Regions from separate parts of the Novosphingobium sp. 9U genome, predicted to be linked through region 1. Evidence: predicted binding sites of a transcription regulator. Region 1 holds the regulator's gene; each other region holds the start of a gene.
What was found. Region 1 encodes LexA, which represses DNA repair genes until DNA is damaged. Its sites were predicted from a motif close to GTTCCNCNCTTGTTCT; they were not measured.
Positions count from the first base shown of each region.

Region 2: the regulator LexA is predicted to act here: its motif matches at 1,941-1,956, upstream of GV044_RS00825 (DUF6771 family protein).
Region 3: the regulator LexA is predicted to act here: its motif matches at 1,736-1,751, upstream of GV044_RS08850 (ribonucleoside-diphosphate reductase subunit alpha).
Region 4: the regulator LexA is predicted to act here: its motif matches at 2,296-2,311, upstream of GV044_RS05150 (Panacea domain-containing protein).

Region 1 is NZ_LR732469.1:1,512,690-1,517,992, forward strand. Features, by position in the region: gene moaC (cyclic pyranopterin monophosphate synthase MoaC) at 1-409, shown strand, start outside; gene glp (gephyrin-like molybdotransferase Glp) at 406-1,626, shown strand; gene lexA (transcriptional repressor LexA) at 1,696-2,397, shown strand; gene GV044_RS06995 (ComEC/Rec2 family competence protein) at 2,418-4,664, opposite strand; gene gltX (glutamate--tRNA ligase) at 4,694-5,303, shown strand, end outside.
Region 2 is NZ_LR732469.1:178,869-184,171, reverse strand. Features, by position in the region: gene GV044_RS00825 (DUF6771 family protein) at 1,738-1,929, opposite strand; gene GV044_RS00820 (hypothetical protein) at 2,146-2,727, opposite strand; gene GV044_RS00815 (hypothetical protein) at 3,283-4,047, shown strand; gene GV044_RS00810 (hypothetical protein) at 4,428-4,619, shown strand; gene GV044_RS00805 (hypothetical protein) at 5,182-5,303, shown strand, end outside.
Region 3 is NZ_LR732469.1:1,897,183-1,902,485, forward strand. Features, by position in the region: gene GV044_RS08850 (ribonucleoside-diphosphate reductase subunit alpha) at 1-1,605, opposite strand, end outside; gene GV044_RS08855 (acyl-CoA dehydrogenase family protein) at 2,144-4,345, opposite strand; gene GV044_RS08860 (GlsB/YeaQ/YmgE family stress response membrane protein) at 4,569-4,811, shown strand; gene GV044_RS08865 (SDR family NAD(P)-dependent oxidoreductase) at 4,861-5,303, opposite strand, start outside.
Region 4 is NZ_LR732469.1:1,128,980-1,134,282, reverse strand. Features, by position in the region: gene GV044_RS05160 (GNAT family N-acetyltransferase) at 1-72, shown strand, start outside; gene GV044_RS05155 (transcriptional regulator) at 69-905, shown strand; gene GV044_RS05150 (Panacea domain-containing protein) at 2,445-2,975, shown strand; gene GV044_RS05145 (hypothetical protein) at 3,113-3,739, shown strand; gene GV044_RS05140 (hypothetical protein) at 3,767-4,435, shown strand; gene uvrA (excinuclease ABC subunit UvrA) at 4,621-5,303, opposite strand, start outside.

The DNA of each region.
Region 1 (5,303 bases):
AACGCAGCGCCTCGCAGTCGCTTCGGGGCGCATCCGCATGAGCGCCGAGGCGCTTGCCGCCATCCGCGCTGGCGACGCGCCCAAGGGCGATGTGCTGGGCACTGCCCGGATCGCCGGAATCATGGCCGCCAAGCGCACCGGGGATCTCATTCCCATGTGTCACCCTCTGGCGATCGACGCGGTCAATCTCGACTTCGCCTTCGAGGATGACGCCGTGCGCGCGACCGCCACCGTTTCGCTGACGGGTAGGACGGGCGTCGAGATGGAGGCGATCACCGCCGTCACCATCGCGCTCGTCACCGTCTACGACATGGCGAAGGCGCTCGACAAAGCGATGGTAATCGAAGGCGTGCGCCTGATCGAGAAGCGCGGCGGCAAGTCGGGCCACTGGCGCGCACCGTCAGCATGACTCGCGATCCACCGATCCCGCTGGAGGAGGCGCAGGCCCAACTTCTCGCGCTGGCGAGACCTATGCCGATCGAGCGTGTCGATGCCGACAGCGCGCTCGGCCGCTATCTCGCCGAACCGCTCCATGCCCGCCGAACGCAGCCGCCGGTCGCACTGTCCGCGATGGATGGCTATGCCGTGACCGAGGGCGATCTGGCCGGCCCGTGGCAGGTGATCGGCGAGAGTGCTGCGGGACATCCCTTTTCCGGCACTTTTGAGCCGGGCGAGGCGATCCGCATCTCTACCGGAGCGGTGCTGCCGACCGGCGCAGGTGCCGTCATCCTGCAGGAGGATCTCGCACGCGAAGGCGATCGCCTGACGCTTACCGGCGAGCCGCCCAGGCCTGCACACAAGCACATCCGGCCGTGCGGGATGGACTTCTCGGCCGGCGCCGAGGTTCTGCCGGTCGGCACCCGCATCGGCCCGGCGCAGCTCGCCCTGGCGATCAGCGCGGGCCACGCCTATGTCCCCGTCCGGCGGCGTCCCCGCGTCCTGGTTATGGACAGCGGTGACGAGCTGGCGGCCGATCCCGAAGATTGCGGCGCGCACCAAATCCCGGCCAGCAATGGCGCGATGCTTGCTTCGATGGCGCGCTCGGTCGCCTGCGACGTGCGCCGTATCGGCCCGGTACGCGATACCATGGACGCGCTCGCCGCCGCCTTTGCGCAAGGCGACGATGCCGACGTGATCGTCACCAGCGGCGGCGCATCGGTCGGCGACCATGACCTCGTGCGCCCTGCGTTGGAAGCGTGGGGCGCGCAGATCGGCTTCTGGCGCGTCGCGATCAAGCCCGGCAAACCGATCCTCGTGGCGACCCGGGAGGCCGGCGGCCGGCGCCAGATCATCCTGGGGTTGCCCGGCAATCCGGTCTCCAGCCACGTCACTGCGTACTTGTTCATGCTTCCGCTGCTGCGCGCTCTGTTCGGGGCGGCAGCGCCCCTGCCCCGGTCCGTGACGATGCGCCTGGCCGCACCGCTGCCCGCCAACGGCGGACGCCGGGCGTTCCTGCGCGCGGTCTGGGCCGACGATCTCGTTACCCCGCAGCAACTGCAGGACAGCAGCGCGCTGGCGTCGCTCGCGGCCAGCAATGTCCTTATCGATCGACCCGCAAATGCCGAGCCGGCGGCGGCTGGGGACGCCGTCCGGGCGTACTGGCTCGAAAATGGCGGGACGGCTTGACGACACCATTTTTGTTGCTTAATTGTTCGCCAATTGTTCACGAGAAGAACGCCTGAGGAGGCGGCGGACATGTTGACACGTAAGCAGCACGAATTGCTCCGGTTCATCCAGGTCCGCCTTGAGGAGACGGGCATCTCTCCCAGCTTCGAGGAGATGAAGGAGGCGCTGGATCTCAAGTCCAAGTCGGGCGTACACCGCCTGATCTCCGCACTGGAGGAACGCGGCTTCATCCGGCGCCTGCCCAACCGGGCGCGGGCGCTCGAAGTGCTCAAGCAGCCAGAAAATTTGGGTGCTCGCCCGCCGGCGCCACGTGCTGCTGCGAATACCACCGCCGCGAACAGCAACGATGCGGCGCGGCCGCGTGCGGCGGCTCCGCAGCCTGCGAACGATGTGATAGAGATTCCACTCCACGGCCGCATCGCTGCCGGTGTTCCGATCGAAGCGCTTGAGGGGCAGACCACCCTACCCGTTCCTGCCGCCTTGCTGGGTGCCGGTGAGCACTACGCACTGGAGGTTTCGGGCGATTCTATGATCGAAGCGGGCATCCTGGACGGTGACTTTGCTTTGGTGAAGCGCACCAGCACTGCACGCGATGGCGAGATCGTGGTCGCGCTCGTGCATGGCGAGGAAGCGACGCTCAAGTACTTGCGGCGCGAGAACGGGATGGTGTGCCTCGATCCCGCGAACGCCGCGTATGAGCCGCAGATCTACCGCACCGGTGACGTCGAGGTTCAGGGCAAGCTCGCCGGGCTGCTGCGCCGCTACAACTGAGTGGTGCGCTGATCTCCGGGTCAGCCCGGCGGTTTGGCCGGCGATGCTGGTGTGGCAGTCGGGCGAGGTCGCTTAGGCCTGTCCTCGACCACGCGCCACCAGCCATGATCGCCTTCGCCCTCGGCTACGGTGCGGACATGCGGCGCGCTCAAGTCGATGGCGAGGCCGCCTGTGCGGGCCAGCAGATTGCGATCGGCCTTGAGCCAGCGAGGCTGGCAACTGCGCGGAAGCCAACGATCCGCGACGACCAGGTCGACCCGCTCGCAGACCGCCGCCAGGGATCGTTCGGGGAGCACACCGTGCCCGAGTGTTAGCAACAGCCGCCATTCGCGGCCGCCCCGGGCTACCACAATCACGCAAGCATCGGAATTGCACCGCGCGCCCGGCCATGACGAAATGAGGACAGGCGCGCCGCTCATCCCAGCGATCTCGGTCAGGTTGTCGCGTACGAAGTCGCTCCTGGTCTCGCGCAAAATGTACAGGGTGGTGCCGTCGCCGGACATCAGACCGACATGCCGGCCATCCGAGGACACCAGCACATCGGCGGGGCGAGCGGCAAGCAGCAGGGCCACGCCGGCGCAAACAGGAAGCAGCCCAAGCCAGCGCACCTTGCTGCTCCACAATCCCAGCCAGAGTGCCCCGGCCACGAACAGCGCGAGCGCTTCACCGCCGAATGCCGGCATCACGGTCACCGACCCGGGCCTGCTCGCAACCCAGTGCGCGATGCCGGTCAGCAAGGCTACCGATTGGCTCGCGATCCACCATGCCGGTGCGCCCAGACCGACGACGTCGAGTACCAGCGCACCGAGCACCGCGGGCATGATCACCAGCGTCGTCAACGGGATGGCGACGATGTTGGCCAAAGCGCCGTAGAGTCCCGCGCGATGAAAATGGTACAAGCCGATCGGCATCAACGCCAACTCAATGACGACACCGGTGAGCAGCAGAATCGCGAGATGACGAAGTGCCCGCAGCAGCAGGCTCTCCTCGCGGGGCGCGATGAACGCGCGGATCGGTGCCGCACCCGACAGGGCGACGATCGCCAGAACCGCGGCAAAGCTCATCTGAAAGCTGGGTCCGATCACCGCCTCGGGCCATAGGAGCAGCACGAGGAAGGCCGCTATCGCCAGCATCCGCAGCGACAGCGCCTCACGGCCGAGCGCCAATGCGGCGAGGACGAGCAAGGCGCCGATGCAGGATCGCACGGTGGGGACTTGAGAGCCGCTGACGAGCGTGTAGCCAAGGCCAGCCAGGGCGCCGAACCCGGCAGCGATGACCGGCAAGCGCACGCGCAAGGTCAGCCATGGCCATAGTGCAAGCAGCCGCAGCGCAACGAAGTACACAGCGCCGATTACTGCGCTGACATGGAGCCCACTGATGGAGAGCAGATGCGCAAGGCCAGAGTCGCGCATCGCCTCTGTGTCCCCATCCGTGATCCCGCCCATGTCGCCAGTGACCAGCGCCGCGGCAATGCCCGCCTCGCTTGCATCGAGGCGAGCCCGCACATGCTCGTTCAGTGCGCTTTGCACTCCGCTCAGCCACACACCACCGCGTCCGCGCTCCAGCACGATCGGAGGTGATAGCGCAGACCCGGTCGCCGCCAGCCCGCTGAACCAGGCCGTGCGCGCGAAGTTGTAGCCGCCTGGCAGCATCGGCGCCGCGGGTGGTACCAAGCGCGCCCGAACCTGGACCAAAGCACCGGCGCGCAAAGGCCGCCCACCCGAACCCTGGTTATCGGACAGGTTCAAGCGAACGCGGATTGCGCGCGCCGTCTCAGGCTCCCGTGCTGCGAGGATGATGCGTGTGCGCTGCTGCGCAGGCTGCGGCTCCACTGCCAGGATCCGCCCTGTCAGCGTCGATACCATGGGCCGGGCAATCGGCTGAGCGCCCACGAGATGCGAGCGCATCCACACCGAACCACACCCGGCGGCGAGTACCAAAGGCACGATGATCCCGGCCGACCTCAGGTAAGGATAGTTGCCGCTGGATCGGAGGATTGCAGCGCAAGTCGCCGAGACAGCGAGGCAAAGCGCGAGCAGCGCCAACCACTGCCCGGCATGCGGGAGAGCGAACCAGAGGACGATCCCGCTGCCGAATGCCACCGCGAGCCACGGCGCGCGGTCGAACTGCGCGCCGCCAAGAAATTGCTCGATGGACTGCAAGGGCCTCGACAACCGCGCCGCACTGTTCCATGGCCGATGTTGCAATGCAGCGTTCTCCGGAGCGCCTTGGGGCAGGATATCTTGACGCGCGGCTCCGCTGGCCATGGCGCGCATTGGACAGGAAGGATCGAGTGATGGCAAGCGGCAGCGTAACGCAGGCCACGCCAGGCGGAAACGCCGGCGCCCGGCCGGTCGTCACGCGGTTTGCGCCCTCACCGACGGGTTACCTCCATATCGGCGGAGCTCGCACGGCGCTGTTCAACTGGCTCTATGCTCGTCATCATGGCGGCAAGTACCTCCTGCGCATTGAAGACACCGACCGCGCACGATCGACCGAGCCGGCGATCGGCGCCATCTTCGACGGCCTGAGCTGGCTCGGCCTCGACGGTGACGAGCCTGCGACCTTCCAGTTCGCCCGCTCCGCCCGCCATGCCGAAGTCGCGCACAAGCTGATCGAGGCCGGCCAGGCCTATCGCTGCTACATGACGCAAGAGGAGCTCGCCGCTCACCGTGCCAAGGCGCAGGAGGAGCGGCGGCCGTTCCGATTGCTCAGCGCATGGCGTGATGCCGACGCTGCCGAATACCCGTCCGATGCCCCCTATGTCGTGCGCGTCAAGGCTCCTCGGGATGGCGAAACCGTCATCGACGATCTGGTCCAAGGCCGCGTTACCGTCCGCAACGAAGAGATCGACGACTTCGTCCTGCTGCGCTCTGACGGTACCCCCACGTACATGCTGGCGGTGG
Region 2 (5,303 bases), 1.3 Mb from region 1:
TTATAGAACGCGTGCAGGTGCCTCCGAGGTACGTGAGCCCCACTCTTAGCCCGCGTGGTCTCTCTTCTCCCGTTTTTGAACGCAGGTGCTGCGGGTGGCTGCTCGACCCTGGAGGTCCTCTCAGACGTTGCCGCCTTGGCGAGACGGCTCCGTTAGCAGGCTATTCGGGTTAATGGACGTTCATTTTCAGTGACTTAGGGTAACGTATCGGTTATTCAGAGTAGCCGTAGGACGGGGGAACGGGAATGCGGCTCAATTGTGATCAGTTGCGCGAGCGCGAAAGGTGCCACCGGGCCGCCCGCGAAAAGCTTGCTGCTACCCAGGCGCTCCGACGCGTGTGGGTTGGAGCCGCAGGACACGCATGCCGTCTAGAAATTGGCATTGCACTCGCGGAGGTCTTCTACACCTCAAACCCGTGGACCAACGTCCAATACATAGCTGACCGGCTTTGCGGCGCATATTCAACAGACACAATCCGCCGTCGCCTAGAGGAGATGGTGGACGCCAATTGCACCGAGGTCATCGAGGTTGGTGGCAGGAAGCTGTATCGCGCATGCCTAGACGCTGCCGAAGGTACGATTGCTGTGATCATGGGGAACTCTGCCGCCCCTAGCACCGCCCGGCGGGCCGCCTGAAAGTCGTTCTGCAGTCGCTATTCAGGGCGTGTTCCCCTCGGAGCAAGCTTCGACACGCAACGCAGGCCGCGCCGGGCTAAGCAACTTGCGTCTGGACCACTGTAGAGCATCAAGCCTGCGTGTAGTCGACGGAGATGGCCAGAGACGGTTTCGATAAGCTGCTGCGCACCCGCCTGCATGACTTCGCCGCACTTGCTAGAGCCATGCTGCCTAATGCTGCCGATGCTCCCGACCGGGTGACGCTGGGGCAAGTGGGGTTCTTCCTCGCGGTCGCCCAGGCTGACCTAGAGGGCGCACCGGCTACCTTCGCGGACTTCGAGGCAAAAGCACCGAACCTCGGGACAAAGAGCCTCAGGCAGAGCTGCAAGCTGTTCCTCGCGGAGCGCAGGTCGTCGGAGATGGGGCTCGGCTGGTTGTTGACAGAGCGGAGCCTGAAAGGGAACGGCAGGCGACAGTTCCGCCTGACGCCGAGGGGCCGTGAAATCATTCGGAATATGGGCGTGGGTGACGTTGCCTCGGCAGGCTCTCGAATTATCACCCATCCTCGGGGGCGGGTTATATCTTAGGGTATACCTTAGGAGACCTCGCAGCCGAAGGTCTCCCTGAAGATAGACTCAGCCACCTCAGGCTCCACCGGCAGGCTGCAGATGGCGTGTCCCACATCTACCTGGAGCAGAGCCATTGTCCCAAAAGACACGGGCTCTCCCCTCGTCCCCTTGATCAACTCCAGCACCACGTCCAGCGGTAGGGTGACTGCGGTGTTCTCTCGTGTCTTGCGGAAGACCATAGGACGCCTCAGGATACAGGAGGGAGAGGGGCAGGATACCACCACCCGCTCCTTTCCTCCAATTACTAGTGATCACCGGAACCATCTCGTCCGCATCCGACTTTAATCATTGTTAAGGTGGGAGGCATTGGTGATTGAAGACGAACCCGGCACTCTCCGCGCAATGGCTGCAAGGTGTCGCCGTCTAGTGACAAGCGCCGGCGACCCTTTGACTATCAACCGCCTGAAGGACCTTGCGCGTGAGTGCGATGCCCGCGCAGATCAGCTTAGTTCCGGTGTGACCAAGGCTACAGCGTCGAAGCCGCGCATCATCGGCTAGATGGGGAGCACAAGCTGCTCCGGCCCGCCCTCGTCTTCCTCCTGCTCCAGCTGCTCCACAATGGCCTGGGCAAGCCCATCGGCAGCCCTCAGCCGCATCCGCTCATCTGGCATTGTAACGCCTATAAGAGCCCACGGAGGAGCAGCTAGGATGGCTTCGGAGAGGGTGTGAGTGTCGAGCGCGGGCATGCCCCTTCTATGGAACGAATGCGGAACATTCGTCAAGATCAGAGGCGTCGGCCTACCCTTTCTCGTTTTCTCGAAATATCACCCACCCTTGGAAGAGAGGAACTTTGGGTCAAATCTAAGCCGTCCCATGCTGGCAACGTGTTGGTGAGGGGCTCGATTGATTGTAGATGGCGTATGGGCTGAAGGGAGACGGCGGACGACAGTTCCGGCTGACGCTCACGGCTTCTGCATCGGCGCACCAATTGTTCCTGGAGGCCAGGGGGCCGGGTACGGCGAGACGAAGAACTTGCCTAGGAACGTCTTGATGTAATTAACTTCGCTACCTCGGAGGCCGTCGAGCATAGCTGAGTATTTTGCGACGTCGCCAAACCTACTTATGTGGTCGACGGTGCGCGCTTGCGAACCACAACCAAGATGATGCCCCTCTACATGTCTAGCAGAGCCGAAATCGAACGGAACCCGCGAGCCGTCAGGCGCTGTGATCATGCCGCGGAACTGAACTTCGTGCAGATTTCGCGTCGGTACTGGCTGGAGCGAGTAGGAAAGCTTTATATCTCCTCCACAGTAGAAGAAGTTGGTGTGGAGCTGCACAGCTGCGTTCTCACTCTCCGGAACTAGGGGCACCATGACTAGCAGCCCCAGAGACCCGCCGATCTCGTATGGTATCTTCTCGGCAGTAGCGGCCTTCTCCTGCGTCGTGGGCGCTGTGGTGTCCGATGAAAGGGCTGGCTGCGGCTGCTGTGCAAGCTCCGCCTCTGCTTGATCGTCCTCATTGAGCGACTGCTCAACGTCATTCATGGTCTCGCGCAAAGATGCAATCACAGCCGGGTCAACCCCGGCGGCCTCGGCCTCTCTGATTTGAGCGCGAGTTTCTTCTAGCTGCTGCCGGAGTTGCTCGCGTGTTTGCGCCGAAGCCAACGTCGGCGTTAGAAACAATGCAGCAAAGCATACCTTCTTTAACATGTTTCCCCCCTGTAAACATCAATGAAGTACATCATGGATGCGCTGCTGCATAGCCGTGTAACATGAACATCGACATCGAGCGCGCGCTCGTTGAAGCCGGTAAGCGCTTCAGAACATAATACTCGGCTGATGGTACGTCGGGTAATCACGAATTCGATATAGGTAGACCTCCCCGTCGTCGAACGGGTCGAGGTCCCTTGTGGTGCGCTCTGGTGTCCGGAGGGGCACGCTAGGGCGCACCACACCCCATCAGCTTCGCTTCACCTCGCGGTGAAGCAAAGACCCGTCGTGCCCCTCCTGGCCCGATGGCCCACCGCTGGCGTCTGCCAGCATCCTTGCGCCTCTCTCAGATAACCTTCGGGTGAGGCGCGTTCTTGCGAAAGCCTACCCATGCACATTGACGAAACTCCCCTCGCTCCTCTGACCGCCGACACCACCGGCAGCAACGTCACGCTCGAGTCTTACGACATCGCGCCTGAAGATCAGGAACTCGCGGACTCCATCACCAACTTCGACCCGTACAACACGCCGAGCCCCATCAGTGGGGAAGGCGGGTTCAAGACGCCTGAGCGTTTCACCGCGCGAATGCTTCCCGATGGCATGCGCGCGGAGGTCGAACAGAAGCTCGTCGGCATTCCGGCAGGAGAGGCTCGGGACCGCAAGGAAAGCGAACTGGCACTTGAGGCCATGCGCAAGAATTCGCTGGGCCTGCGGGTGCGCTTGGGTCTCGGCGCGGGTGCCAACGCGTACCAGCGAGCAGCCTTCGACCTCCAGCGGGACCTGGAAAAACTCCAAGGCGAAGCCGATGGCATCATGACCCAGCTGGGTGACGTGACCCGATGGGATGTGGTCGACGATCCGGACACGGGCGGCAAGGTGAATAAGCCTGTCTACAGCGTCGACGGTCCTAACCGACGCGCTTTAGAACTGCGGCATGCGGAGATCGTCCGTCACATCGGGGCGCTGGATGGCGTCGAGGGCGACCGCCGGTTGCAACGTGCGCGCTACCAGGCGGTGCAGGACCACAAGGCTGTGCAATCGCAGCTGCGCATCATGTCGGCAGCGAAAGAGCGTGCGGCTGGGAAGCTGGAAGAAGAAGAGATCGAACGTCTTGCCAGCGCCTTCGCGAGCAATCGCCGCAACCATCTCGGCTAATGGCCCACTACTCCCCATCACGGGGATGGGTGAGCCGACCACGTCGACCCATCGACACCGGGCCGAACCCTTACGATCCCGCCTCCGGCCACTTCGCTGAGCGGCACCAGCAGTCCGAGACGACACTGCCGGACGGGTTGGTGCGGGTCGATATGGGGACTCCGATTCTCCGGCTCCCTGCCGAGCCCGCGCCGGTCCTTCGACGACTGCCGGAGCCCCCAGCGCCCCCACCAGAACCCACCACCCCCGAGCCGTCCCCGGCTGACCTCCGCAGACCCCTTCTGGACCCTGGCGAGTTCAAGCCGGGCATCGGCAGGGGCTGACCCTAAGCAACCTCAAGCCCCTCTAGGTCCGCCTGGAGGGGCACACGAAAGACCCTCATGCCTGATACCCCCACTCACGTGACCAGCTGGAAGTCGGAGACCGACGACCTGGACGGGAACGACTTCAGCCGCTTTCGCGGCGCTTTGCCGCCGGAAGACGTGGTCGAGGTCGACCTCGGCAATGGCCTGACGCAAACGACCTACGTCGACTGCGCCCACCGTGCGCACTTCTTCAATCGCGAAACATGACCACGAACAGCCCTCGGGCTTCCCTGCGTGCGGCCATCGACGCCAAGTGCAAGGAGTGCGTCTACGACCCGCTCGTTCCTGGTACGTGGCGAGAACAGGTCGCTGGCTGTCTAGGCGTGCCGTGCGCGCTCTATCCTGTTCGAGCGCAGCCTTTGGCTCGTAAGCAGTAAAGGCTCCAAAACGGATTGAAAGTGAGGGGTGAAAGGGCGCGGTAGGTAAGACTACCCTCGGCGCACCTTCCGCTCTCCCACGGTCCGTTTTGGGGCCTTTACGCCCTCATCCTGACATGCCCCGCCGCAATGTCCCTGTCCCGGTCCCGCCGGGGTTCAAGTGGTGTTTCGTGTGCTCCACGGCGCAGCCGCTCCAACGCTTCTACATGGACCGGTCCAAGCCTGACCGGCGCACGTCCGACTGTCGCAAGTGCCGTGAGGCTCGAGACCGTCGACGTGCTGCGATCAAGTCCATCCTGGCGGACACCTACCACCGCCTGACCGTTCCCCTCTGAAAGGCCTTTTCATGCCTCGCTATTCTGACGCGCACTTAAGCGACGTTGCTCTCTGAAATGCGCCTGAAGAATGGCGACCGGGATGCACGGGCCGACGAGCTGTTGTCTGCCTTGGCGACGGCCCGCTTGCGCCGTGCTGCCGTGTCGCATGAGCCCACGTCGCGGCAGCACCTGAAGAT
Region 3 (5,303 bases), 380 kb from region 1:
GTGCTGCACCGAGCCGCCATGCTCCAGGATCGAGTTCCACACGTTGGTGGAGTCCTTGGACTTGGAGGCGAGCAGCTTCTCCAGGTACGGATTCTTCACCACGAAGCTGCCCGAGAGCGTCTTGTGGGTGTAGATGTTCGCCGGGATCGGCTCGATGCACGCGGACGTGCCGCCGCAGATGATGCTGATCGACGCGGTCGGCGCGATCGCCATCTTGCAGCTGAAGCGCTCCATCACGCCCACGTCCGCCGCGTCGGGGCAGGGGCCGCGCTCGTTCGCCAGCAGCATCGAGGCCTCGTTGGCCTTCTGGTTGATGTATTGGAACATCTGCAGGTTCAGCGCCTTGGCCATCGCACTTTCGAAGCCGATGCCGCGCTTCTGCAGGTACGAGTGGAAGCCCATCACGCCCATGCCGACAGACCGCTCGCGCGCGGCCGAGTACTTGGCGCGCGCCATCTCGTCAGGCGCGCGGTCGATGTAGTCCTGCAGCACGTTGTCGAGGAAACGCAGCACGTCCTCGATCACGTGCTTCTCGCCCTTCCACTCGTCCCAGGTTTCCAGATTAAGCGAGGAGAGGCAGCACACCGCGGTGCGATCGTTGCCGAGGTGATCGCGCCCCGTGGGCAGCGTGATTTCCGAGCACAAGTTCGAGGTGCTGACCTTGAGGCCAAGCTCGCGATGGTGGCGCGGCATCATGCGGTTCACGGTGTCGTTGAACACGATGTAGGGCTCGCCGGTGGCAAGCCGCGTCTCGACCAGCTTCTGGAACAGCGCGCGAGCATCGACCTTGCCGCGCACCGAGCCATCCTTGGGGCTGCGTAGCGCGAACTCGGCGCCATCGCGCACGGCGGCCATGAACTCGTCGGTCAGCAGCACGCCGTGGTGCAGGTTCAGCGCCTTGCGGTTGAAGTCGCCCGAGGGTTTGCGGATCTCGAGGAACTCCTCGATCTCGGGGTGCGAGACGTCGAGGTAGCAAGCGGCCGAACCACGGCGCAGCGAACCCTGGCTGATCGCCAGCGTCAGCGAATCCATCACGCGCACGAAGGGGATGATGCCGCTGGTCTTGCCGTTGAGGCCGACCGGCTCGCCGATGCCGCGCACCGCGCCCCAGTATGTGCCGATGCCGCCGCCGCGGCTGGCGAGCCAGACGTTCTCGTTCCAGGTGGCGACGATGCCTTCGAGGCTGTCGTCCACTGAGTTCAGGTAGCACGAGATCGGCAGGCCGCGCCCCGTGCCGCCGTTCGACAGCACCGGCGTCGCCGGCATGAACCACAGCTTCGAGATGTAGTCGTAGAGCCGCTGGGCATGGCCCTCGTCATCGGCATAGGCGTCGGCAACGCGGGCGAAGAGGTCCTGGTACTTCTCGCCCGGCAGCAGGTAGCGGTCGTCCAGCGTGTCCTTGCCGAACTCGGTCAGCAGCGCATCGCGCGACGCGTCGGTCACCACGTTGAAGCGGCGGGCGTGGATGGTCTTGGAGTCGTCCGGCTTCTTCGCCGGCGCCTCGGCTACGAGCGCAGCCGTCGCCTCATCGCTCTTGTCCATGGCAATCACCTTCGTGACCTTGGGCTCGGCAGCCTTGGCAGCCGGCTTCTCGGCAAATGTCAGCTCGGTCTGATCGGCATCCACGGTGTCTATCAGCCCTTCGTTGCCCGTCCTGAAGTCCACGTCGCGTACCCCTTGCTGGCGATCTCGCCATTATCTGCAGTTCGAATCGCGAGGAGCCCAGCGTAGCACCGGCACAAAACAGGAACAACGCTCCTGCCGTGCTGATGCAAAGGCTGCTGCGCCCCTGTTCACGCCAATGTTCTCGCCCAGCAAGTTGCCGTTCCCAGCCGCTTGCTTGAATCTAGGTGTTGAGCCCCCCGGATCAACTGCCCACAACCCATAGTGCCCGATTGAATCTTCGGTGCAAGTGGCGGGCCGCCGAACGGATCGGAGGCGCGGCTGTGCACTCTCGCACCGCGACGCGCCGGAAGTCCTTGGCTGGATTGATACGCAAGAGGGAAATGCCCCGCTCAGCGTGATTCTTTTTCCACATTCCTGAGCGCCAAAACGAATCAGGCTTGCGGCGAGTTGAATCATCCCGTGCGGTTGCAGGCTGCTGTCCTCCCCGTCCCCCGGGGGACAAGTGAGCCATACGTCATCAAGCCCGCGTCCGCGGCAGGCCCAACGCCCGCTCGGCGATCATGGAGCGGTGGATTTCGCTGGTGCCGGCGTAGATCGTGGTGCCATGCGCGTGGCGGTAGGCGGTGTTGACGTAATCCGCTGCACCGTCGCGCTTCGACAGCGACAAGGGCGCGGTGAGGTCGAGCAGGTCGGAGCCGTCCTCCAGGAACTTCTCGGAGGTGAAGACCTTGGCCATCGGGCCGCAGGCGGGCAGGTCCTGCTTCTCCTCGGCGCTCCACAGCGAGCGCAAGACCAGCATCTCGCCGACCATGTGGTGCGCGTGCGCCTTGGCGAGGCGGACTTGCGCAGGGGCATCCTCGATCAGCGGCTTGCCGGCCAGCCGGATTTCACGCGCGAGGTCCTCGGCCATGCGGATCAGCATGCCATGGGCCTTGGTGAAGCCGCCGCCGCCGTGCTCCAGCTCCAGCGCGGCGCTCATCGCGCGCACGCCGCCGTCGACGGGGCCGATGCGCCAGGTGTCCGGTACCTTCACATTATCGTAGAAGGTCACGTTGGTGCGCTCGTCCTGAAAGGTGTGAACCGGTTGCACCTCGATGCCCTCGGCCTTCAAGGGCAGGATGAACATGGTGAGGCCCTTGTGCTTGGCCGCGTCCGGGTTGGTGCGGCACAGCATCAGCACGTAGTCGGCCAAGTTGGCGCCGCTGGTGAACATCTTGGTGCCGTCGATCCGCCAGCCGTTGCCCTCCGGTGTCGCCTTGGTCTGCGCCGAGAACACGTCCGAGCCCGAGCCCGGCTCGGAATAGCCGAGCGAGCAGACTGCCTCGCCGGCGAGGATCTTCGCCAGCACCTCGGCCTTGAGCTCGTCCGTCCCGAACTTGTCGATCATGGCGGCGGCCAGCATCGTCGTGCCCTTGGCATGGCCCGACCAGCCATGCTCCTCCCACACCTCCGACACGGCGTGGCGCGCGTAGGGGCTGGCGCTGCGTCCGCCTTGTTCTGGCGGCAGCTCGGGGAACAGCAGGCCAGCCTCGGCGAGCTTCTTGTGCACCACTGGATGGTGCCCGTCCCACGAGTAATGCGCATGCGCCTTCAGCTCGGGCGTCAGGGTCTCCTGGAAGAACCGGTCGACTTCGGCGGCGAGCGCGCGGGCATCCTCGCCCAGGTCGAAGTCGATCGAGACCGGGCCGACATCGGGCAGCACCGCCGCCTCACCCGCGTAGAGGCGACGTCCCGCTTCCTCCAGCAGGCGCGCGGGATCGCCCCAGATCAACGCCGTGGCCTTGGCGCGCAAGTTGTAGAGGTGGATGTCGTACTCGGTCGTCAGGCCATAGCCGCCGAAGGTGCGCAAGCTCTGGATCGCCGCGGTGCTGGCGGTGCGGGCCGCCCACCATAGCGCCAGCGGCATCACGGCGCTCGCGCGCGGGTCGCCTGTCGCGACCATGTGGATCGCCTTCCAGGCGAAGGCGCGGCCACCCTCGATCTCGGTGATGAAGTTGGCGAGCGGGTGGCTCATCGCCTGGAAGGTGCCGATCGGCACGCCGAACGCCTTGCGCTCGCAGGCATAAGCGGCGGCGAGCCGCACCGCCTCGCGCGCCAAGCCGAGCAGATGGCAGGCGGTGAGCAGCTTCCACTCCTCCAGCGCGGCGGCGAACAGCGCCAGCGCCTCGGGACCGGAGGCGAGCACGGTCTGGGTGGCGCGGCCGAGGTCGACCTCGGCGATGCCGTTGGCGGCCAGCGACTCGTCGACGCGGCGGTGAGCATCGGCAGGCGTGATCAGCACCAGGTCGTCGCCGCGCCGCGCGATCACCAGGTCGGCGCGGTCGCCGCCGTTCAGCCACTGCACCGGCTCTTGCGCGATGTCGCGGAAGGCCAGCGTCGCCACCTGCTCGCCCGCGATCACCGCGTCGATGCCCTCGCCGCTGGTAAGCGCGATCAGGCGGGCGGCTAGGATCGATTCGGCGATCGGGCCGAGAGCCAGCGTGCGGCCGGCTTCCTCCATCACCAGCGCGGCGTCGAGCGTGCCCATGCCCAGCCCGCCAGCCTCCTCGGGCACGCGCATGGCGAAGGTGCCCAGCTCGGCCAAGCCGGTCCACAGCTCCCCGTCGAAGCCCTCGCCCGCCATACTCTGACGTACCCGCGCGATGCTGCTCTCGCTGTCGAGGAAACGCGCGAAGCTATCGCGCAGCATCTGTTGGTCTTCGTTCAACCCGAAGTTCATGGCCCGCCTCTTCCCGCATCGCGGCCTTGCCGACCGCACTTTGTGATACGCAGTGTGTCATGTGCGGCGGCGCACCGTCAATTCGTGGCAACGCGCTCAGGCACGCAACCCGGCCGGGTTGGCCAAGCACCCCGCGCGTGCCACTATGACGGCAACCGCCACGCCGATGCTGCGTTGCGGAAGGATACGGTCTTGCGAACGGCGACGGGGAAGAACTTCAGCCATGATCAACATCATCAGTGCCATCATCAGCGGCCTGATCATCGGCGTGCTCGCGCGCTTCTTCTATCCCGGCTCGGTCAACATGGGCTGGATCGCGACCATCCTGCTCGGCATCGGCGGTTCGCTGGTGGCTGGGCTGGTGACGAGTCGTGGCTCGGGCGACTTCAATCGGGCGGGCTGCCTGGCCTCGATCGTGGGCGCGATCGTGCTGATCTTCCTGGGACGGGTGCTTGGGGTCGGCTGAGCTTCAAGAGGCGTACCCCTCTGCCGTAAGGGCGATTTCGCGCTAGGGCCTAGAGCATCGCTCCGCCATCGACCGGTATCACCGCACCCGTGATCCAGCGCGCGCGATCCGAGCAGAGCATGGCGATGGCGTCGCCGATGTCCTCGGGCTGCGCAACGCGCTTGAGCGCCTGGACTGAAATGGTCGCCTCCCGCCCTTGCTCGGTCTCGGTCCAGGCCGCGACCGGGCCGGTCGCCGTGGTCGCCGGCGCGACGGCGTTGACGCGGATCCAGCGGGGGCCGAGTTCGGCGGCGGCGCGGCGCACCAAGTGCTCGATCGCCGCCTTCATCGCACCATAGGCGGCAACCGCGCCGGTCGCCCGGCTCGCCGTCAGCGAGGAGAGGAACACCACGCTCGCGCCTTCCGCCAGCGTGGGAGTGAGGCTCTGCAGCAGGAAGAACGGAGCGCGCAGGTTCACGGCGGTCAGCTGATCGAACACGTCGGGCGTGCAAG
Region 4 (5,303 bases), 380 kb from region 1:
TCCATCGCCATCGGCGGGGCGGCGCGCCGGTTCGCCTTCCGCCAGATCGTCCGTCACGAGGTCAAGCGATGACCGTCTTCCCCCCAACCTCCCGCGAGACTTTCGCCGCCTCCTATCCCGAGGTGCCGCACATCCTCGCCCACAGCCTCGACCACCACCCGCTGCTGGAGCGCGAGGCGCTGGCGCAGCTCGCCGAAGCCCTCCCCGAACCTTCCGTCGAGTACAACGCCGCCGACCAGCCCATCGGCATCGACGGCAAGCCCGCGCCCACCGGCATTCCCATCGGCGAGACCATCCGCCGGATCGAGACCAGCGCCTCGTGGGCGGTGCTCAAGAACGTCGAGCAACACACCCCCTACGCCGCGCTGCTGGCCGAGCTGCTGGCCGAGCTGACCCCGGCGATCGAGCGCCGCACCGGCCGCATGCTCAAGACGCAGGCCTTCGTCTTCATCAGCTCGCCCGGCAGCATGACACCCTACCACTTCGACCCCGAGCACAACATCCTGCTCCAGGTCCGCGGGTCCAAGGTGATGACCCAGTTCCCCGCCGGCGAGCCGCGCTACGCGCCGGACCGGGTGCACGAGACCTACCACACCGGCGGCGGCCGCGAGCTGACCTGGCGCGAGGAGCTGCTATCCGGCGGCCGCGAATACCCGATCGGCCCCGGCGAGGCGGTCTACGTGCCGGTGATGGCGCCGCACTTCGTGCGCAACGGACCCGAGCCGTCGGTCTCGCTCTCGATCACCTGGCGCTCGGAGTGGAGCTTCGCCGAAGCCGATGCGCGCGCCTTCAACGGCCTCATGCGCAAGTGGGGCATGTCCCCCGCCCGCCCCGCCCGCTGGCCCGCCAGCAACCGCGCCAAGGCGCTGGGCTGGCGCGTTGCGAGGAAGCTCGGAGCGGGCTGAGTTGCCGCAATTGCCGGTGTCCTGAGGAAACTCAGATCCTCCCCTGCAAGGGGAGGGGGACCGCCGCAGGCGGTGGAGGGGTGTAACCCCCTCGTCCGAGCACTTCGCCAGCGGTGACACCCCTCCGTCAGCCGCTGACGCGCCTGCCACCTCCCCCACAGGGGGAGGACCTTGCAACCCCAGCTCCATCGACTTGTACTCCATCGGCGGATCGTTGCGGTAGACCGGGTCGTTCCAGTCCGGCACCCGGTCCCATTCGTCGCGCTCGTCCTCGCAGCCCCATTCCTCCGCCTCGTCGACCACCTCGACCCAGTCGGGGAACACCTCCCGGCTCTCGGCGGCGACTGCGGTGTCGACGGCGGCGCAGGCGCGTGGGTGCCAGGCGTCCCACTCGGCGAGCGGGGCGTCGAACCAGGACGTGTAGAGCGTTTCAGGCTCATCCGCCTTCGTGGCGAGTGCGGCGTCGAACTCCTCGCGCCATTGCCGGTGCGCGTCGTTGTAGGCGCGATCGGCCGTCCGGTTGGCCCAGACCTCGCGCGCATGGGGGAGCAGCGGGTCGGGATCGGCCCAGGTCTCGCCGTGATCGCGCAAGCCCTCCTCCGGCCCCTCGCCCGCGACGGTGGCGAGCAGTTCGTCGAAGCGCTCGGCGTGCAAGCCCGCGTCCTCCGCCTCCGCCGCCTTGTCGAGCCGCGCAAGGTGGGCGAGCAGCAGGCGCGCGTCATACCGCGTCTTCACGCCGACCCGCTCGCCCCGGAACCACACCTGTTCCTCGATCCCGTCGATTGCCTGCGTGGCGAGCACTTGCGCTGCGACTTCGCGCGCGAGCACCAGCGCCGCCGCCCAGGCCGCCCGGAACGGCCGCTCCCGCCGCCGCACGAGATAGGCCGACTGGTGCGTCATCCCCACCCGCGCCGCCGAGGCGCGCACGTTCCCCGTCTCGGCCAGATGATGCAAAAACGCCGCCTTGCGCGCCGGCGTCCAGGAGTTGTGATTGCGAGCAGGCGGAGCGGTGGCGAGCCCCTCCTCTTCGGGGGAGGGGCTGGGGTTGGGGCTCTCCCCAGGCGCAGCGCCGGAGCCTCCTGCGCGCGATGGTGCGCAGTCATCCCCCGGCAACCCGATATCCCGATCGGCGGGGATCCACCCCCGCCCGAATGAGGTAGGACCTCGCGCCGGAGTGCCGTCCCCAGCCTCATGCACCCCGGAGCCACCGGACGCCCGAGCGCCGAGGCCCTGCGGATTGAATGTGTCGAACATGGTTCACCTCGCGAGCAAGAGCGACCTCGACTCGCCGCCCAACGGCGCGCCGAGGTGAACCAGGTTGGTTATATTACATCAGGGGCTGTAGGAAAATGGTTTTTGTACAAGCGGCAGACGTTCCAAGTGCGACTATGTTCTTGCCTTGTTCCGTAGTCTTGACGCAAAAGCGCTTGCCAACTGTGGACAAGTAGTCCCGCCGTTCTGTGGATAGTGAAAGGTCAACGCTCGTTGGCACTCCAAGTTTGGCGTACGCGGGCGCGAGGATTTGTGAGATTATATAGGATGGATGATCAACGGAGTATTCAAGCGCCCGTGACCTCAGCCCCTTATGATATCAAGGGCTTGGCGAACTTGCTTCTCGACTGGGCAGACGCCGAGAGCATCACAATGACCCCTATGAAGCTCCAGAAGCTTCTATATTTCTGTCATGCAGACTATTTGCGGGCGATGGGGAAACCTCTGGTCCGTCAAGATTTCGAAGCCTGGGATTACGGACCGGTTGAACCTAGCGTCTTCGCCGAATTTAAGAGTAGCAGCAAGTCGCCGATAAAGACCCGCGCCATGCAGTTCGTTCCGGCTACTGGCGAACGAGTTCTTGCTGAGCCGAAGGTTGATGATAGCGACCTTAAGTTACTACGGTCATTATACAACATCTACAAGCACGCGAGTGCGACCGCTCTATCGGATCTTTCACATGAAACGCGTGGTCCTTGGGCTGTGGCCCGCCACTTGTTTAACGAAGGCCGGAATGCAGATCGGCGAATGTCAGCAAAGTTAATTATTCGTTATCACCAGCGGGGCCCGCTCAGCTGATTGACAAATCCGTTCCCGATCTGTTTTCTGTAGGCAGATCGGAGAGTGTGTTTATGTCCCGCTCGAATGCGCCCCTGGCATTGTCTGTTGCGAATGTGACAGAGCCTGGTGACGTTGAAGCTACAGCCTCCAAAATTATGGAACTCGACAAGGGCGGGTTCGGCTTTAGTCACGACTTCACCTGGGATCTAATGCCGAAAGCACTTCGAGGTATCTTCGAGCCGGCTGCGATCCGACAGATGATTTTGGCTCGCCCACGCCGGATCATAGATTGCGTCGTCGCGCTTTTCGAACTCGGTATCTCACGTCCGGTGGAAGGTAGATCCTTTGCTGATTTTCCTGACGCCGGGCTGCGTAGCATCAGCATGATCGAATGGGGACCTAATATCCTTGTTCGAGTCAAGGCAGCTTGCTGGTATGTCAATGACCGAGGGCAGCCAGTCATACCGCTACTTCAACCCCGAAAAGCTCCACTAAGCATAGAGAAACGTGCTGTATACCTAGCCTTAGGACGACAAGCGCACTGCAAGGGGGACTGGATCGCTGCTCGTACAGAATTGATTGATCTGTCTTCTGAAGGCCGCAACGAAGTTCAGGCGGTTGTGACGTCTGAAGACGATTTACCTCACATTTCTGATGAACTCCTTGGAGAGTACGTGAGGACCTATGTCGCTGCGAAGAAGATGGCTGACGCGGTCAAGGTCGAACGCCCGAAAAAGCCCAAGGATCGAGGCATGGGAGATTTGTTCCCCCCTGCAGAATGAGCTTGATGACTAGTTGAATCGTCAACAATGACTGACTTCGACCTCATCTTCGCCCTGCTCAGCCTGCTGCTCGGCCTCTCGATCGCCGAGCTGCTGAGTGGTTTTGCGCGCATCCTGCGGCTGCAGGCGCGGCAGCGGGCGGCGGCGAAGGGGGCGCTCAGGGTCAACGATGCCGACGATGCGCCGCCGCCGGTGCGGGTGGGGCTGCTGGTTCCGCTGCTCGGGGCCTTCGTGCTGCTCGACCAGCTCTCGTTCTTCACCGCCGCCTATGCCTATCGCAACGCGATCCCGGCCAACATGTTCTGGCTGCTGGCGATCACCCTGGTGGTGGGCGGCTACTACGTCGTTGCCACGCTGATCTTTCCCGAGGAGCCGGGCGACTGGCCCGACTTTGACCGCTACTACGACGAGCACAATCGCGTGGTGCTGGGCTTCGCGCTGTTCACGCAAGGGGCGCAGCTGCTGATGAACGCGCTGGTGCCCCGCGCCGAAAAGGGCGTGCTCGACACCGCACCGACACCGCCGGCGCTGCTGGCGTTCATGCTGGTGCTGGTCTTCGCCACCTTCCCGCTGCTGATCGCGACTTATCGCGCGCGCAACCGGCGCACCAATGCGGTGCTGCTCGGCACCCTCGTCGGCCAGCGCCTGCTGATCGCCGCGCTCAGCCTGTGGCTTGCGCCCAAGGGGATGGCGTAGAGCTCTGCGCTGCGGCGATCACACGGAGCGTCGCTCGCTTCGATTTCTGGGAGCGCGAGGGCGATGGCCCTCGCATCTTCCTGTTTGTCTCCGCGTCTACGTGAACCGTCCTTCTCCGGCGTTCGCACGAGAGGGCGCGGCATGGCGGAACCGGTCCCGGATCAAGTCCGGGACGACGGGCTCGGCTAGTCCGCGTTCACTCTGCCCTTCTCCAACAACGGCTTCAAATACCGCCCGGTAAAGCTTGCCGGGTTGGCCGCGACCTGCTCGGGCGTGCCGGTGGCGACGATCTCGCCGCCGCGGACGCCGCCTTCGGGGCCGAGGTCGATGATCCAGTCGGCCACCTTGATGACGTCGAGGTTGTGCTCGATCACCACCACCGAGTTGCCTTGGTCCACGAGGCGCTGGAGCACTTCGAGGAGCTTGCGCACGTCCTCGAAGTGCAGGCCGGTGGTCGGCTCGTCGAGGATGTAGAGCGTCTGCCCGGTGGAGCGGCGGGCGAGCTCCTTGGCGAGCTTCACGCGCTGCGCCTCGCCGCCCGACAGCGTGGTCGCCTGCTGGCCGACCTTGACGTAGCCCAGGCCCACTTCGTTCAGCATGTGCATGCGGTCGCGGATCGGGGGGACGGCCTTGAAGAACTCCTCGGCATCCTCGATCGTCATGTCGAGCACGTCGGCGATGGACTTGTCCTTGAACTTCACCTCCAGCGTCTCGCGGTTGTAGCGCTTTCCGTGGCACTCCTCGCACGTGACGTAGACGTCGGGCAGGAAGTGCATCTCGATCTTGATCAGGCCGTCGCCCTGGCACGCCTCGCAGCGGCCGCCCTTGACGTTGAAGCTGAAGCGCCCCGGCTTGTAGCCGCGCGCGG